4 regions of the Psychrobium sp. 1_MG-2023 genome follow, and region 1 is predicted to be linked to each of the others. Evidence: predicted binding sites of a transcription regulator. Region 1 holds the regulator's gene; each other region holds the start of a gene.

Evidence for each region. Region 1 encodes LexA, which represses DNA repair genes until DNA is damaged. Its sites were predicted from a motif close to TACTGTATNNNNATACAGTA; they were not measured.
Region 2: a site for LexA is predicted at 2,708-2,727, ahead of recA (recombinase RecA). Genes of this name have one in related genera too.
Region 3: a site for LexA is predicted at 1,275-1,294, ahead of recN (DNA repair protein RecN). Genes of this name have one in related genera too.
Region 4: a site for LexA is predicted at 1,770-1,789, ahead of Q8W26_RS11505 (LexA family transcriptional regulator). Genes of this name have one in related genera too.

Annotation. Positions count from the first base shown of each region.
Region 1 covers NZ_JAUYVJ010000001.1:51,854-56,318, reverse strand. Annotated here, with positions in the region: gene plsB (glycerol-3-phosphate 1-O-acyltransferase PlsB) at 1-1,777, opposite strand, end outside; gene lexA (transcriptional repressor LexA) at 2,055-2,678, shown strand; gene Q8W26_RS00195 (SulA-like leucine-rich domain-containing protein) at 2,675-3,220, shown strand; gene Q8W26_RS17860 (DUF1107 family protein) at 3,277-3,489, opposite strand; gene Q8W26_RS00190 (winged helix DNA-binding protein) at 3,793-4,308, opposite strand; gene Q8W26_RS00185 (MATE family efflux transporter) at 4,410-4,465, shown strand, end outside.
Region 2 covers NZ_JAUYVJ010000031.1:26,051-30,515, reverse strand. Annotated here, with positions in the region: gene alaS (alanine--tRNA ligase) at 1-1,333, opposite strand, end outside; gene recA (recombinase RecA) at 1,625-2,659, opposite strand; gene mutS (DNA mismatch repair protein MutS) at 2,871-4,465, shown strand, end outside.
Region 3 covers NZ_JAUYVJ010000013.1:64,109-68,573, forward strand. Annotated here, with positions in the region: gene nadK (NAD(+) kinase) at 1-603, shown strand, start outside; gene Q8W26_RS08820 (MmcQ/YjbR family DNA-binding protein) at 699-1,049, opposite strand; gene recN (DNA repair protein RecN) at 1,345-3,009, shown strand; gene rsfS (ribosome silencing factor) at 3,120-3,461, shown strand; gene rlmH (23S rRNA (pseudouridine(1915)-N(3))-methyltransferase RlmH) at 3,461-3,931, shown strand; gene mrdA (penicillin-binding protein 2) at 4,044-4,465, shown strand, end outside.
Region 4 covers NZ_JAUYVJ010000020.1:53,780-58,244, forward strand. Annotated here, with positions in the region: gene def (peptide deformylase) at 1-468, opposite strand, end outside; gene Q8W26_RS11500 (PEP-CTERM sorting domain-containing protein) at 627-1,421, opposite strand; gene Q8W26_RS11505 (LexA family transcriptional regulator) at 1,803-2,216, shown strand; gene Q8W26_RS11510 (Y-family DNA polymerase) at 2,200-3,459, shown strand; gene Q8W26_RS11515 (response regulator transcription factor) at 3,523-4,170, opposite strand; gene Q8W26_RS11520 (sensor histidine kinase) at 4,163-4,465, opposite strand, start outside.

The DNA.
Region 1 (4,465 bases):
CCTCACTGACGGTAAACTTCTTTAACTCTATCGCATGAGCCAGTAGCTCTTTACCACTTAACTCAGGAATAGTAATGTCAGCAGAGTAACGCGCTTGACGTAAAAGTTTGAGGTAAAGGTCTAGCTGGGCTTCTAATGTCGACTTAGCAATAACACGACGTTCAACACCTAATACCACTAGAGCCGAGAGAGTAATAGCCGTAACTGCCGCAGCATTATTGATATTAACCATCACTTTATTAGCCAGACTATTAACCGTTGGAGTTAACCATGACGGCTTTTGTTGCTCCATTGGATTAATAGACTCATGCCATTGAGGTACTTCATTATCGAGGTGTTTATTGAGCGAAATAGGCTGACCAAAATTCACATAACCACGGCCGAAGTTTTTCAGTTTACGCAATGTTTTTACCACTTGCCCCACTGACTCTTTCTCTTTCGACTTTCCTTTCAATTCACTATGGTAAGTACCCACTTCCATGACATGGTCATAACCTAAATAAACGGGTACCAAAGTAATTGGGCGTTCGATGCCGCGCAATGCACCTTGTACCGTCATCGCAATCATGCCTGTCTTAGGAGACAGTAAACGACCTGTACGAGAGCGACCCCCTTCAGTGAAATACTTTACCGAATAGCCATTATTAAAAAGTTGGTGCAAGTACTCCCTAAACACTGCAGCGTATAATTTATTGCCTTTAAACGTTCGACGCATAAAAAAAGCACCGCCGCGGCGGAAGATTGGTCCCGCAGGCCAGAAGCTTAAATTAATTCCCGCAGCAATGTGTGGTGGCACCATACCCTGTCGGTAAATAACATAACTTAGCAATAGGTAATCCATGTGACTACGATGACAAGGCACAAAGATTATTTCTTCTCCGTCTTGAGCGAGTTGACGAACACGCTCCGCATTACTGATATTGATGCCTTTATAGAGCTTATTCCACAACCAAGTCAGAACACGATCGCCAATACGAAGCAAGCGCTCAGAGTAGTTAGCGGCTATTTCGTCAACTAATTTAGACACTTCTGCTTTAACTTGATCATCTGATAGATTTTTTTGCTGCGCATATTCTTGCATCGCAACTTGTAACGCTGGCGACTTCATCAAACGTTGATCAAGTGAGTTTCTATATAGCAGCTTTGGCCCTAGCATTGTTTGGGCCTGCCGGTGAAAATGAAAACGTGCAAGACGTGATAGCTTGTGAGCAATACGCTCATCACTACTACGAGAAGCAATTAACTCGACCATCGAGATTGGTTGACTAAAGCGAACAAAGTTGTCTCGGCCAAGAAACAACACCATCATTATCTTTCTGAGCCAAGAAGCTTGTTCATCAGCAATCACGGCAGCTTTGACAGTATCGTCTTCCCGCCCTGGCTTACGCCCCCAAAACAAGGCTACAGGTACAATCTGAACATCTTGCTGTTCTGGTTGACGTAGGAAATTTATCAGTTCACTAAAGCGATTAATAAATTTATTGGCATCATTATTTTTGCCAAAAACAGGCACCCGACCCTGCACACAAAAATAACGAGGGATCTTTCGTTCACCAAGTTGTAGTGGCTGAGTAGGTAAAGGTAGCTTTAATGACTTACAAATTCTCTCTAATGCCACCAAGTCTGTTAATGACTCCGTTTTAAGCACATAGACAATGGGCTTGTGACGATCAATATTAAGCTCGGCGCAGGGATCTTTCGGTACGAGCTTGCTACGAACTAAGAAGCGAACTGGCCAACGTAAAATATTCACCCAACGTGATAGAGAGTTTGTCATACACACTTTTACCAATAACTAAACAGAAAACACGCGTAATATATCAAATTTCATACTAAGCCCAAAGGTATTACCAGTTATTATTTGTGGCAAGTTCATTTTAACTAATACTCGATAAGAGCAATCTATTAAAGATTAGAACACCGTGGCGTAATTTAATTATTAAAGTAAAGTTTTTTTGATTAATACTTGCACAGTAATTTTTACTGTATATACTGACAGCTATACTGTATGAAAACCCAGTTCATTTATTCTAATTTGGTGCTAAGGCAAGTATATGAAAAAGTTAACTAACCGTCAGGCTGAAATCTTACAGCTTATCAAAGACAATATAGCCATTACAGGCATGCCGCCAACACGAGCTGAGATTGCTAAAAAGCTTGGGTTTAAATCAGCAAATGCTGCTGAGGAACACCTTAAGGCCTTAGCCAAAAAAGGCGCTATTGAAATCATCCCTGGCACATCACGCGGCATTCGTTTACCTCCCGAAGCTGCCAATGACAGTGAAGAGCAAGGCTTACCATTGATAGGCCAAGTGGCTGCTGGAGAACCGATTCTAGCTCAAGAGCACGTTGAAGCACATTACAAAGTCGACCCTAGTATGTTTCATCCACAAGCAGATTATCTGCTACGTGTTAACGGTATGAGCATGAGAGATATTGGGATTATTGATGGCGATTTGCTAGCCGTACACAAAACAACCTCGGTTAACGAAGGTCAAGTTGTGGTCGCACGTGTAGAAGACGATGTAACGGTTAAACGTTTTGAACGACAGGATAATAAAGTTTTACTACACCCTGAAAACCCAGAGTTTTCAACCATCGTCGTCGATTTGGAATATCAATCATTAGAAATTGAAGGTTTGGCAGTTGGCGTGATAAGAAATGGAGCTTGGCAATGAAATCATTATATTTAAACCAACAAACAACTGAGAACAACTTTGCAATCAGTTCAGGTTTTAACCATTTAGATAACTTGCTAAATCAGGGTGGTTGGCAATCACAAACGATTAACGAGATCGTTAGTCAATCTAATGATGACCAGCAGTTAGAGATTCTTGGGCCAACCCTTAAAAAGCTCAGCGAACAGCGTCGCTGGATTGTATTGATTGGTGCACCGAAACAACAACTCAAAGCATTAAGCGAGCAATACCAAATCGCAAGTGATAAGATTTTATTAGTTCACCCAAAAGATCAGGTTGATACTTTATGGGCAATGGAGCAAGCATTGATGTCAGGAACTAGCAGCGCAGTTATTGCTTGGCCAGACTCAGTTAATGCTAGGGACTTAAAACGTCTGCAGCTTGCTGCAAAACGAACTAGCGCCTTAGCGTTCGTTTTTAATATCAATCAGCAACAAACACAACGCCAATTGAATTGTCATAGTCAAAATCAATTAGCGCAGCATGTTAATCTTAGTAAGTTAAGTGGTGCATTTCACTAAGCTTTGCGACGATTTAGTAAAGCCTAAAGTTCGATTACTGTGTAACTAGTATCAAGCTAATCCCACTGGGCAACAGGCCGTTTAGACTTAATAGATGAGTTCACCTGTTGAACAAAAGAGCTCTGCGTTCGGGTTGCGTTTTGTGGTAAACACAGCTGCCCTTGTGAAAATTTGAAACGTCCAAGCGAATCGATCTCTATCGTTCCTTGGAAGAATATCTTGATATGTTTAACAATTTGTCTGATTGATTGTTTTGCAAAAACTTTCATCTTATCCCTATGAATTCAACCTTAGTGGAATAGTAAGAACACAATTCAGTTAAAAAGTTCACAAAAAACCAAAGTATTAAACTTATATTAACTTCATAAATAACGTGTACATCTTTATCGGGCTAAAATGATAGCTTCGTTACTTATTATCTAGAATAACTACATACGCCAATAAATACCTTCCCGGCATCGATGTTATTACTTAGGTTCTGTTTGGAACGTAGCACCTGCACTCTAATTCGTTTATTCACGTTATCGCTTATTCGCGATACCAAAGGGGTCACTTAAATAACGGTATTGGTATTACAACGATGCAGCACTTCGAGAAGATTGATCATAAAAACCGGAAAGGACTCTTAATGCACTAGCCATTTCACTTAACTGTTGTTCCGTCAGATTTAAATCTTTAAGTGAGTCAATCAAACACTGCTCCCGAACCGCTTTATAACGCTCACAAAACTGCCAACCCTGCTCTGATGGTTTATAAAAGGTCTCCTTGCCTTTTTTAGTTGACGTTATCATCGCTAACTTGACTAATTTTCTCAACGAGTACGCAACGTTATGGCTATCTTCTAGGTTTAATGAAAAGCAAATATCAGCGAGCTTTTTAGCACGATCTCGGTGAGCTACATTGTGAACGACCTGAATATCAAGCGAGCTTAACTCAGTAACCCCAGCAGCTTGGCTACAATGCTGCATCCAACGTAAAAATGCATTATTCATCATTGTCAATCCATACTCAAATTCACTAAGTTGTGGGCAAGACGAAGATACCAAATGTGATGATGAAACAATGACAGGTGAAGTCTTATGCGACATAATGCTTCCTAAAATATAAAGCCAAAAAACAGAACAACTCTGCGCAGTTTATCTCATACCCAACATTTTTTATATTGCCTTTAACCAAAGTAAGAGAATTAGTGAAACAGATTATTAACAAGATCAATACAGCCAAACACCGTATTGAAGCAAAGAC
Region 2 (4,465 bases), on a different contig from region 1:
CTTCAAGCTTTAACTGCTCATTATAATCAACAGCAAAGTTACTCGCTTTTTGTGCTCGCTGACGCTGAGCTGCCATCGCACTCTCAAAACCAGCTTGATCGATCTCTAGGTCACGTTCACGAGCGATATCCGCCGTCAGATCTGCCGGGAAGCCGTAAGTGTCATATAATTTAAACACTAACTCACCATCAATCACTTTACCCTGCTGCTTTTCTAATGCTTCATCAAGAATCATCAAGCCACGATCAAGCGTACGAGCAAACTGCTCTTCTTCAGCTTTTAATAATTTGGTAATAATTCCTTTATTCTTTTCAAGCTCTGGGTAGGCTTGACCCATTTGAACAATTAATTCGTCCAACAATTGATAGAAAAATAAGCCTTTCGCACCTAAGCTATTACCGTGTCGTACCGCACGGCGAATAATACGTCGTAATACATACCCGCGCCCTTCATTCGACGGCATAACTCCATCAGCAATAAGGAAAGAACATGAACGGATATGATCGGCAATAACTCGTAACGATTTATTGTCTAAATCATTAGTACCGATAATCTTTGCAGCAGCTTTAATTAAGCCTTGAAAAATATCAATTTCATAGTTTGAGTGAACACCTTGCATAATGGCAGCAATTCGCTCAAGACCCATACCTGTGTCAACAGACGGTTTTGGTAGATCTTCCATTGTTCCGTCGGCCTGACGGTTGAACTGCATAAATACTAAGTTCCAAATCTCAATGTAACGATCACCATCCTCTTCTGGTGTACCAGGTGGACCACCTGCAACACCTTCACCGTGATCAAAGAAAATTTCAGTACAAGGTCCACAAGGACCTGTGTCTCCCATAGACCAGAAATTATCTTTAGCGCCAATGCGCGATAGGCAATCAGGGTTTACACCGATTTCGTTTAACCAAATCTCTTCAGCTTCACGATCTTCTTCAAAAACTGTCACCCATAATTTTTCTTTTGGTAACTTTAATTCTTCTGTTAAAAAGTGCCACGCAAATTTGATCGCTTCACGTTTAAAGTAATCACCGAAACTAAAATTACCTAGCATTTCAAAAAATGTATGGTGACGTGCTGTATAGCCAACGTTTTCTAAATCATTGTGCTTACCACCAGCACGAACACAGCGCTGCGATGAAGTAGCTCGGTTGTAAGCACGCTTATCAGTGCCAATAAAGACATCTTTAAATGGCACCATGCCAGCGTTAGTAAATAATAATGTGGCATCATTGCCCGGGATTAATGAGCTACTAGCCACAACCTGGTGTTGTTGCTGTTGATAATAAGCTAAAAATGCATCTCTAATTTCAGCAGTCGACATGTGCATCATAAGGTTCCTACTTGGTAACTTAATCTAAAAAATATGGCGTATTATACGTCTACAAACAGGCATTGAGCCAGCTTATCGCTTAAAAAGCTAGTTTTAATCAATATCAAGTTAAAAAATAGGTATAAAGAGGGAGTTTTATAAGAGTAATTTGATTATAAAAAGGATTGGGATAAATTTTAATGCAATGGTTATTAGTTTCAAACAGACTGCGTCATCGTTAATTTTCAAGTTATTCTATTATGCAAAAAAATAGCAACCTTATGGTTGCTATCTTAATAGGATGATTACTTACTCTTCTGGTTGAGCAAGCGGCTCTTCATCAGGCTCATCCGTTGGCTTAATTAACAAGGCGTCACGTAATTTTGTTTCGATTTCGCCTGTTACTTCAGGGTTATCTTTTAAGAAGTTAATGCTGTTCGCTTTACCTTGGCCAATTTTACTGCCTTTATAGCTATACCAAGCACCGGCTTTTTCAACAAGCTTCTCTTTCACACCCCAATCGATTAACTCACCATATTTAGAGGTGCCTTCACCGTATAGGATTTGGAACTCAGCTTGCTTAAATGGTGGCGATACTTTATTTTTAACTACTTTAACACGCGTTTCATTACCAACGATCTCATCGCCATTTTTAACCGCACCAATACGACGGATATCTAAACGCACCGAAGCGTAAAACTTAAGCGCATTACCACCTGTCGTTGTTTCAGGATTACCAAACATCACACCAATCTTCATACGTATTTGGTTAATGAAAATACATAATGTGTTAGAGCGTTTGATGTTTGCTGTCAATTTACGTAAAGCCTGAGACATCAAACGTGCTTGCAAGCCCATATGAGAGTCACCCATATCGCCTTCAATCTCAGCTTTTGGTGTTAATGCGGCAACTGAATCGACGATAATCACATCAACAGCACCAGAGCGCGTTAACATATCAACAATTTCTAATGCCTGCTCACCAGTATCAGGTTGAGAAACTAATAGTTGATCGATATCAACACCTAGCTTAGTTGCATAAATAGGGTCTAATGCATGCTCAGCATCAACAAAGGCACACACTTTGCCTTTCTTTTGTGCTTCTGCGATAACTTGCAATGTTAATGTTGTTTTACCTGATGATTCTGGGCCGTAGATTTCAACAATACGTCCCATAGGCAAACCACCTATGCCTAAGGCAATATCTAAACCTAACGAACCCGTTGATACTGACTCGATATCTAAGGCGCGTGCATCGCCTAGACGCATAATAGAGCCTTTACCAAATTGTTTTTCGATCTGGCCTAATGCGGCGTCTAAAGCTTTAGTTTTGTTGCTGTCCATTAACGGCTCCATTGCATTAATCTAGTATAAAGTTGATGTCGATTAGTATACTGTACAATCATACAGTATCAAGTGTAATTTTAATTTTTTTTATTTGTTTTTGCTAAAAGCCTTTTCCAGTGGGATTTTAGATGAGTTTTTCTTTTGATCTTTTTATTAATCACGTATCCTTGCACAGTGTTTTAACCAGTAAATTATTTGAGTTTATTTTATGACTGCCGCTACATCAAACAATGACACTTTTGCTAATCACACGCCAATGATGCAACAGTATCTAACGATAAAAAGTCAACATCCCGACATTTTAGTTTTTTATCGTATGGGAGACTTTTATGAATTGTTTTTTGATGATGCTAAGCGTGCCTCACAATTACTCGACATTTCTTTAACAGCCCGTGGTAAAAGTGGTGGCGCACCAATCCCAATGGCTGGCATTCCTTATCATGCTGCTGATAATTATTTAGCCAAATTAGTCAACCTAGGCGAGTCAGTCGCATTATGTGAGCAAATTGGTGACCCCGCAACAAGTAAAGGGCCGGTCGAGCGTCAGGTAGTACGCATAGTCACTCCAGGCACCATTACAGATGAAGCATTATTAAATGATCATCAAGACAATATCGTTGCCAGTGTCTTTGAGCAAAAAGGTATTTTCGGCTTTGCCACCCTTGATGTAGCCAGTGGTGAATTTAATATCAGTGAATTAGAAACTACTGAGCAATTTGAGTCAGAACTCCATCGAACCAACCCGACTGAAATTCTATATCCTGAGCAGTGGGATAATTTAGCCTTAATTGAACAACGTAAAGGTTTACGTGCCTGCCCTCCTTGGGAATTCGATTTAAGCACGGCAATTGATTTATTAAACCGTCAATTTAAAACGGACACCCTTTCGGGCTTTGGCGTTGAGTCAGCAAAAGTCGCACTGACTGCCGCCGGTTGTTTAATGCAATATGTCAATGACACACAGCGCGTTGCATTACCACAGATTAGTCAAATCAAGTTAACCGATCACACTAATTGTATAATCTTAGATGCAGCCACACGTCGCAACCTCGAGCTCACGCGCAATATCGGGGGAGGTGTTGATAACACCTTGGTCTCTATACTCGATAAAACCGCAACAGCAATGGGTTCGCGCTTACTACAACGTTGGATTCATCAACCATCACGCGATCACCACCTGATTAGTCAGCGACTTAGTGCTGTGGGTTCATTTATTGAGCAACAAAATATCGAACCCATTCATCAAACACTACGCAATGTTGGCGATATTGAACGTGTATTAGGCCGAATGGCATTACGCTCAGCGAGGCCACGTGACTTTGCAAAGTTACGCCACGCATTAATGCAGCTCCCAACACTACAAGAACTTTTGATTGAAAATAAAGACAATTTACGAATAAAACAACTGGCTAAAGAAATTAGCTTATATCCAGAGTTGGTCGCACTTTTACAAGCAGCAGTTGTGGAAAACCCTCCAACATTAATTAGAGACGGTGGCGTAATTGCCCCTGGCTACCACGAAGAGCTTGATCAATGGCGCTCATTAAGCAAAGGGGCCACAGACTTTTTAGAGCAATTAGAGATTCGTGAGAGAGAAGCCACAGGACTGTCTTCACTTAAAGTTGGCTATAACAAAGTCCATGGCTATTTTATCGAAATCAGCAAGTCACAAGCAATGAATGCGCCTGAGGCATATATTCGTCGCCAGACATTGAAAAATAACGAGCGCTTTATTATTCCTGAATTAAAGGAACATGAAGATAAAGTACTCAGTAGTCAAGGCAAAGCATTAGCATTAGAAAA
Region 3 (4,465 bases), on a different contig from region 1:
TTAGGTTTTTTAACTGATATTGATCCCGATAATATCCAAGAGCCATTACTCGCTATACTCGATGGTAAATTTATTACTGAAAAGCGCTTCTTGCTTGAAGCACAAATTTTTAGGCACGGCGTATTAAAAAGTTGTAACACTGCCATGAATGAAGTGGTTCTCCATGCAGCTAAAGTAGCAAACATGATTGAATTTGAATTGTTTATTGATGGATTGTTTGTTTATCACCAACGTTCAGACGGTTTAATTACATCGACTCCAACAGGCTCCACAGCTTACTCGCTGTCAGGTGGCGGTCCCATCTTAACGCCCAATATGGATGCAATTTCTCTCGTTCCAATGTTCCCTCATACCTTAAGTTCACGCCCAATAGTTATCGACGGTAATAGTCAAATCGAGCTTAAAATCCCTCATTACTTAGATCAGACTATTCAAGTTAGCTGTGACGGGCAAGTCAGTTTAGAAGTGCTCCCTGGCGATCAAATCATGATCCAAAAAAGTGACAGCCAGTTACGCTTAATTCACCCAATCGGTTATAGCTATTATGAAGTGCTAAGAAGTAAGCTTAGTTGGAGTGAGCAACGTGTGACGAAGAAAATATGAACCTAAAGTTCCCACGTTTCCAAAAATAAAATCATCCATCTTCACTTCAGCAATATTTAGGCCGAGACTTTAAAAGTGTCGGCCAGTAACCAAGATTACTTCATCAAGCGTTTCACTTTTTTTGGTAAGCCTGCGACAACAAGATCATACGATGTATCAATCATTGTTTTTATTTGCTGATCGCTTATCGAATCATCCATAAAAACAGTATTCCAGTGTTTTTCATTATATTGACTATTCGCAACAATAGCTTGGTATTGTTTTCTTAGCTCTATGGCTGACTCAGGCGTACACTTTAAACAAATATTGGGTCGTTGATTCTCATTACCTTCTGCAACAATGGCAAAAATTTTACCCTTTACTTTAAAAACCTTAAGTTCCCGCCCAAATGGATAATCCAATAAGCAGAAGTGTTTAGCCATAATATAATTGATATATATTTCCATATTAGCCTCTTTTTAATCCGTTAAAAATACCTGTGTTCGAGCTGATTATAGTCAAAAAGAATTTTTTTAAAGGAATTTTTTTTACTTTTTTACGCACCTAGTTTTATCAATTCTAAATAAAGCTAACAGATCATGCATTTAGCTAATAAAGCAAATGCTAATAAATATTCTAAGTTTTATTATTTGTGAATAAAAATGCTACGCTAACTTGCAATAAACACAAAACACTGTATAAATAAACAGACACTGTATAAAGCACTGTATAAGTTTACCCGTGCACAATTTGGAGCAGTTTATGTTAACTCAACTTTCTATTAATGATTTTGCTATTGTCGAGCATTTAGACATCGAATTAAATAGTGGTATGACGACTATCACCGGTGAGACTGGTGCGGGTAAGTCTATCGCTATTGACGGCTTATCATTGTGTTTAGGTGCTAGGGCCGAAGCCTCGATGGTACGTCCAACAGGGCAACGTGCCGACATTTGTGCAACATTTAACATTGAAACTAACAGCGCTGCCCTAAAGTTCTTATCACATTCCGAATTAGATAACGCCAACGAATGTATTGTCAGGCGAACGATCTCTTCGGAAGGTCGCTCTAAAGGTTATATCAATGGCCGTGCTGTTCCCGTCAGTCAATTAAAAGAGCTAGGGAAGTATTTATTGAACATTCACGGCCAGCATGCACACCAAGGTTTATTAGATAGCTCACTTCAATTGACATTGTTAGACCAATATGCAGGCCATAAGTCATTACTTAGCAGAGTCGAATTAACCTTTAAAAATGTCCAAGCAATTCGCCAAGAACTTAACCAACTCATTGCTAACCAGCAACAATATGCTGCCAAAGTTCAGCTGTTAGAGTATCAAGTGGAAGAGCTCGATACTTTTGCACTCGTTGAAGGCGAGTTTGAACAGATCGAACAAGAACATCAGCGTTTATCAAACAGTGAAACACTACAATATCAATCTCATCAGTTATTAGACCAGCTAGCCGACAGTGAGCACAACATTGAGGCGTCTCTGCACAGCGCAGTAGCGACTCTAGAACAGCTATTAGCTCAAGATTCTTCATTAAGTGAATGTACCGAAATGCTTCAAGGGGCACTGATTCAAGTACAAGAGAGTGTAAATGAGGTTCGCCATTATAATGAAAACATCGAGCAAGACCCACAGCGCTTGCAAGAAGTTGAACAACGTCTAAGTAAAGCAATGCAACTTGCCAGAAAACATCACGTTGAAGCATGTGAACTACCTAGTCTTCACCAATCAATGCACACGGAGTTAGCAAATTTAAGTGGATGTGAACTGCGTATTACCGAACTTGAACAACAGCTCAAAGAAATAGAAAAGCAATACTACATTGACGCAGAAAAATTGAGTGAAAGCAGAAAGAAATTTGCTAAAAAATTAGATAAATTAATTGCTAAATCATTGCGCCGCCTTGCGATGGAGCATAGCCAGTTTGAGATCTCAATTAGTCCAAATTCCACACAAACTTTGAGTAAGTATGGTGTTGACTTAGTCGAATTCAAAGTATCAACTAACCCCGGCCAGCCTCTGGAACCATTACATAAAGTTGTGTCTGGGGGTGAGCTATCCCGAATTAGCCTGGCTATTTCTGTTATCACCGCACAGAAAGTAGCAACCCCTACCCTCATTTTCGATGAAGTTGATGTTGGGATCAGTGGACCAACGGCGGCAACGGTCGGGGCCATGCTAAGAGAATTAGGTGAATCGACTCAAATCCTTTGTGTTACACATTTACCGCAAGTGGCAGGTTGTGGCCACCAACAAATGCAAGTCATCAAACAGACCGACGGAAAATCAACCCATACGACGATGTCACCTCTAAAACAAGAAGAGCGAGTCATTGAGCTTGCCCGTTTATTAGGCGGAAATAAGATAAGTGATGCGACATTAGCCAATGCTAACGAGCTTCTTGTCGCCAACTAATTTTAGGATCACCAGCACATATTTATAATAATATGCAGACAGAGCTGTTAGGTTGCATCATAGAGTGCTAAAATAGCCCACTTTATTTTGCACCAATTAAGGGTATTACTTTGCAAGGCACTCAATTACTTGATTTTATCGTCGATAACTTAGAAGACATGAAAGCAAAAAACTTAGTTACTCTAGACGTTACTAATCTATCACCTATGGCCGATAAGCTTATTATCTGCTCAGGTACCTCTTCTCGTCATTGCCGTTCTATTGCAAATAACCTACTTGTTGAAGCGAAGAAAGCAGGTATTCCACCATTAGGTATTGAAGGCTTAAAAGAAGGTGGTTGGGTTTTAGTGGATATGAATGAAGTTGTCGTTCATGTGATGGATGACGAAAGCCGTGAGTTCTATAAATTAGAACAGTTATGGAATGGCGAATCAAAGCACCTTAACACCTAATGAAAATTCAACTAGTCGCTGTTGGCACAAAGATGCCTAGTTGGGTTGAAAGCGGTCTGCAAGAATACTTGCGCCGCTTTCCTCGTGATTGTTCGCTAGAAATTCTAGAAATACCAGCGGGCAAGCGGGGAAAAAATGCCGATATTAAGCGTATTTTAGATAAGGAAGGTGAGTTAACGCTCGCTGCTATTCCTAAAGGTAATAGAATTGTCACCTTAGAAGTCGAAGGAAAACCTTGGACTACGCCAACGCTAGCCAAGAACCTTGAGAAATGGCAACTTGACGGCCGCAATGTAAGTTTACTCGTCGGTGGACCAGAAGGTCTGGCACCTAGCTGTATTGCAGCATCTGAACAGCGTTGGTCTTTATCTCCTCTAACCCTCCCCCACCCAATGGTTCGGGTTATTGTTGCCGAGTCCCTTTATCGAGCTTGGAGCATCAATAATAATCATCCTTATCATCGTGAGTAGCCTTACTCCTCGCATTTGATTTGTAAATTAGTATTCTCAATATCTTTTTAATAGAGAAATCAGGCTTTTTGTGTTCAAATATGAATGATCTGTTTCTTTCTATTATGGGCTCATGTTTTCACGTCAACGTACACACATCAGAAATAATACCGCTGAATCTAATCTCTTTACTCGACGAGCCATTATTGCTTTTTTCGGCGTCTGTGTATTAGTTGGTATTTTATTAATTAACCTTTACAACATACAAGTTAACTCGCACGAGAGCTACCAAACTCGCGCCAATGGAAATAGAATCAAGCTTATTCCTACTCCGCCAAATCGTGGTGTCATCTTTGATCGAAATGGTGTAATCCTTGCGGAAAACCGTCCAGTTCACAGTCTCGAGCTCGTAGCAGAACAGATAAAAGACATTAAAAAGACAGTTGCCTCAATCGCAGAAATCATTGCTTTAAGTGAAGAAGCAAAACAGCGTTTTTTCAAGTCCGTCAAGGCTCAAAGACGTTTTAAAAGCGTCGTATTAAAGAGCCGATTAAC
Region 4 (4,465 bases), on a different contig from region 1:
CATTGCCATGCCTTTCTTTAATGGTGAGAGGTAGTCGATAAACAGCTGACCTGCTAAATGATCAATCTCATGCTGTAATACAATCGCTAAAAAGTCATCACTTTCGATAACTTGTTCTTGGCCTTCACGATCAAGCCCAGTCACCGTCACCTTGGTAAAACGTTCAACATTAGCATAATAACCCGGTACTGATAGACAACCTTCTTGCCCTTTCGCTCTATTTTCTCCCGCGACAACTTTAGGATTAATTAGGATCAAAGGGTCATCACGGTTGTCAGAAATATCAATAATAATCACCGCCTGATCACTGCCCACCTGTGTGGCCGCTAAGCCAATACCATCATCAGTGCTGTACATCGTCTCTAGCATGTCATCAATCAACGATTGTACGATGCTGACATCGGTCACACGCTTTGCTTTCACTTTTAGTTTTTCATTGGGTGCTGTTAATATTTCTAAAACGGCCATTTTCTTTCTCAACATCATAAAAAGCTAATTGTAACAGTAACTATTGATTTATCGAGAGAATTATTAATTAGTTGATGATTATTAATCTTTGATTAGATAATAAAAAATTGCGCATTAAATAATGCGCAATTTTTATCGGGGCTTAGATAGATGTCAGCTTAGCTGCGTTTACGTCGGCCAAAGCCTAAGCCAACAAGACCTAAACCAATCAGTGCTAACACACCAGGCTCTGGAATCGCAATTAACTCTGCTTTTACTGCTATTTGTGTTGTTCCTGGCACTTCCTCAGGAGTGAAACAGTCGAGTGTTGCTCCATTATCATTACATACCACAGGGTCTACAGGATCTACCCAAATGCGAATTTTAGCGTGAGTACCATTGACATAAACAGGGATCACAGCAGAAATATCATTGACCGTATAAATATCATCACACACTAAACCACTTGGACTGCCATCTGCACAAGGAGATGAATTGATCGTCTCTTTAAAGTGAATATTGTTAAATGCAGTATCTGCAATCACAGTGTTAATCTTGAGTTGGTTAATAATGCCCACATCCCATTCTAGTGCGCGCGGAATAACGTTATTCACTTGCGTAAATAACTGTAAAGTCACTGGTGTATTGATGATATCGGTATCAAGCATTAAGCCAGAAAAATTTTCGACTTTCAGTGAGCTAAATGCACTAGGTGTTGGGGTTAAACTTCGATCCCAATCAAAGAAAGTATACGTATCGTGCCCAGCAATGGTATTGCCTGCTGTTGTATTGCCAAAAATAGGGTTACTGTCTACGCCTAAAAATGTATCAGGCCCTACAACTACATCACTTTTCAAAAAACCTGAGTCAAAATCCAGTGTAATCATTTCCCCTGCTAGTGTATTAACAGAGAACATTGAAGCGGCAAGCATACCGCTTGCGATGCTTAACTTTTTAATCAAATTAGTTTTCATAACACAATCCTTACGTTTGATCTATATGCAAGCCTAGTGCAACCTAAACCTTGGCCTAGTTACAAATAGAAACTAGAGCCACTCATTAGCATTGGTAAAAAGTTTCTATTCTATCTTGTTGTGACAGTGATTTGCCTACCACAATAACAAACCCCTACACTGTATAAGCACAAAGCAAGCCATAAAATCAATAACAATAAATATCAATCATTTAGAGTTATTGGGATGCTATATAATTATCTCTCTAATTCATTTTGTAAAATAACCTGACAACAATTCAAACCAGATGACTCCCCCTTCTACGACGGCAAGATTAAACTTGTCTTTTTAAGCTACCAGCCTATAATCAACTGTATATAAATACAGTAAAAGATGTTTAGTATGGTTATTACACCGATATTGATAGAGGCGGGCATCACAGGATTTGAGTCTCCCGCGGCAGAATACACTCAACTAAGTTTAAGTTTAGATCAATTGCTTATTGAGCACCCTCAGGCAACATTTTTAGGTCTTGCTAATGGTGACTCGATGAACCAGGTCGGCATTTATGATGGTGATATCCTCATTGTTGATCGCGCGCTGACACCACGGCATATGGATGTAGTAGTGACAACATACAATGGTAATTTCAGTTGTAAGTTATTTGATCAACACCGTCGCTTATTACTCTCAGCTTCAGAGCAATACCCACCTATTGCCATTGAGCGACTCGATAGTTTTTTGATCGAAGGAGTGGTTTCACGTTCTATTCGTTGTCATCGTACGAGTCAATTTAGCCATGTATGCACTCGTTGATGCGAACTCATTTTATGCCAGCTGTGAAGCTGTTTTTGACCCGAGTATTCGTGACAAGCCTATTGTCGTATTAACCAATAATGATGGTTGTATCTGCGCATTAAATAAACGAGCAAAAGCCTTAGGGATCCCTAAATTCGCTGCTTATTTTAAAGTTAAGCACTTATGTCAACGCCATAATGTCATCGTGAGAAGTTCAAATTACGAGCTCTATGCTGACTTATCCAGTAAAATGATGCAGATACTAGCTCGTTATGCTTGCGAACAACACATTTACAGTATCGATGAAAGTTTTTTACAATTTAAAGGCTATCAAAACGCAATTGGTGATTTCACCCACCATGGCCGGAAAATACGTCGCGCCATCTATCGTGAAACTCGCCTGCCCGTCTCTGTGGGAATTGCTTCAACTCCAACACTTGCCAAACTCGCGAACCATGCAGCGAAGACGCTGCCTCAGTTTCGCGGTGTTTGCGCTTTAGAAAGTCATCGACAAGTGCAGGATGTACTCAAGCAAGTCGCGATAGAAGATGTTTGGGGGATCGGAAGAAAACTCAGTAAGCGTTTGCGTCATCAGCGGATTAATAGTGCATTAGATTTAGCCAATATGCCGATTAAACTCGCGCAGCATAGTTTTAATATTGAGGTAGAGCGAACCATAAGAGAGTTAAATGGTGAGCCTTGTATTCATTGGGATAAAATACGCCAGCCTAAGCAACAAATATATTCGACTCGAAGCTTTGGTCAACGTATTTCCGATATTCATCATTTAGGCGAAGCCTTAAGCCAACATGCCGCAACTGTCGCCAGAAAGTTACGCCAACAACACAGCTTAGCAAGCCGAGTGATGCTCTTTGCCGCAAGTTCCCCTTATGACAAACATCCAGTCCATCAAAAGGTGCTACACCAAATGACCGTACCCACAAATGATACCAGTGTGTTATTACAGGTGGTCAAACATGCACTGCCTAAGCTGTTCTGCCCTGGTGTGCCTTTTTATAAGGTAGGGGTTGGCTGCCTTGAACTTATCGACGAGCAATATAACCAAGGGGATTTATTTCAACCAAGTAAGGATAACCCTGCGCTAATGCAGTGTATAGATACGATTAATCAGCGCTTTGGTCGGGATACGGTAAAGCATGTTGCCCAAGGCTTCCAACAACCGTGGACAATGAAGCGTCAATATTTGTCACCGAGCTACACCTCGCGCTGGACTGACTTACCACAGATAAAGTGTCATTGATATCATGACGTTGTTATTAATGCACTAGATCACTTTTCACTGGTTTAGCAGCAAAAAATCCAGTTAGCGAATATTATGTGCCGTTGCTATATTCGCTAAATCAGCTGCGGTACTCGCTTTAAGCTTACTCTTCACTTGCGTATTGTAATTACAAATGGTTTTATAACTCAGGCTCAGCTCACTTGCAATGTCATGGGCAGTTAAGCCTTTAGAGAGAAGACAAAACACATCAAACTCGCGGGGAGAAAGTGAGCTAAGGTTGTGTGTTGACTGCTGCTCATCTGCGCCAGCCATCCCTTCTTGTTCAGGTAATAAACCTTGCTCAATATAACGCTTACCACTGGCAATTTCAGCTACCGCAGTTGCTAAAACCTCAGCGGCACTATTTTTACTAACATACCCTCTTGCTCCCGCCTCGAGCGCACGTTCCACATAAATAGACTCATCATGAATGCTATAAACCAATACTAAAACGTCGGGGTCGTATTTGCACAATCGACGTATCGCTTCGAGACCGCCAATACCTGGCATTGATAAATCCATCACTACCACATCGGGTTCAAAGCGCTGATATTCTTGAGTGGCAAGTTCACCGCGCTCAATATCAACAATATCACCAATAAAGGGCTGCGAGGCCAGCAACATTCTAAAACCAGCCCGAACAACCGTGTGATCATCAATCAATAATACTTTTATTTTATCGTTATTCATTATTATCTTCCCAGTACGGTAATTTTACGACAACATTAACGCCATTGTTTGGCAAAGACTCTAGTTTAAACTGGCCACCCAAATTCTCAGCTCGTTCGCGCATTCCTAACAGACCAAAGCCAGAGGGGGTTAACTGGCCACCTTGTCCATTATCCGACACCGTAAGCCATACTTTATTGCCACGCTTTACCACTAAAATAGCCACCTCAGTGGCATTAGCATGACGGATCACATTAGTCAGACATTCTTGCACGATTCGATACACATGAATCGTCACTTCATGACTCAATGACTC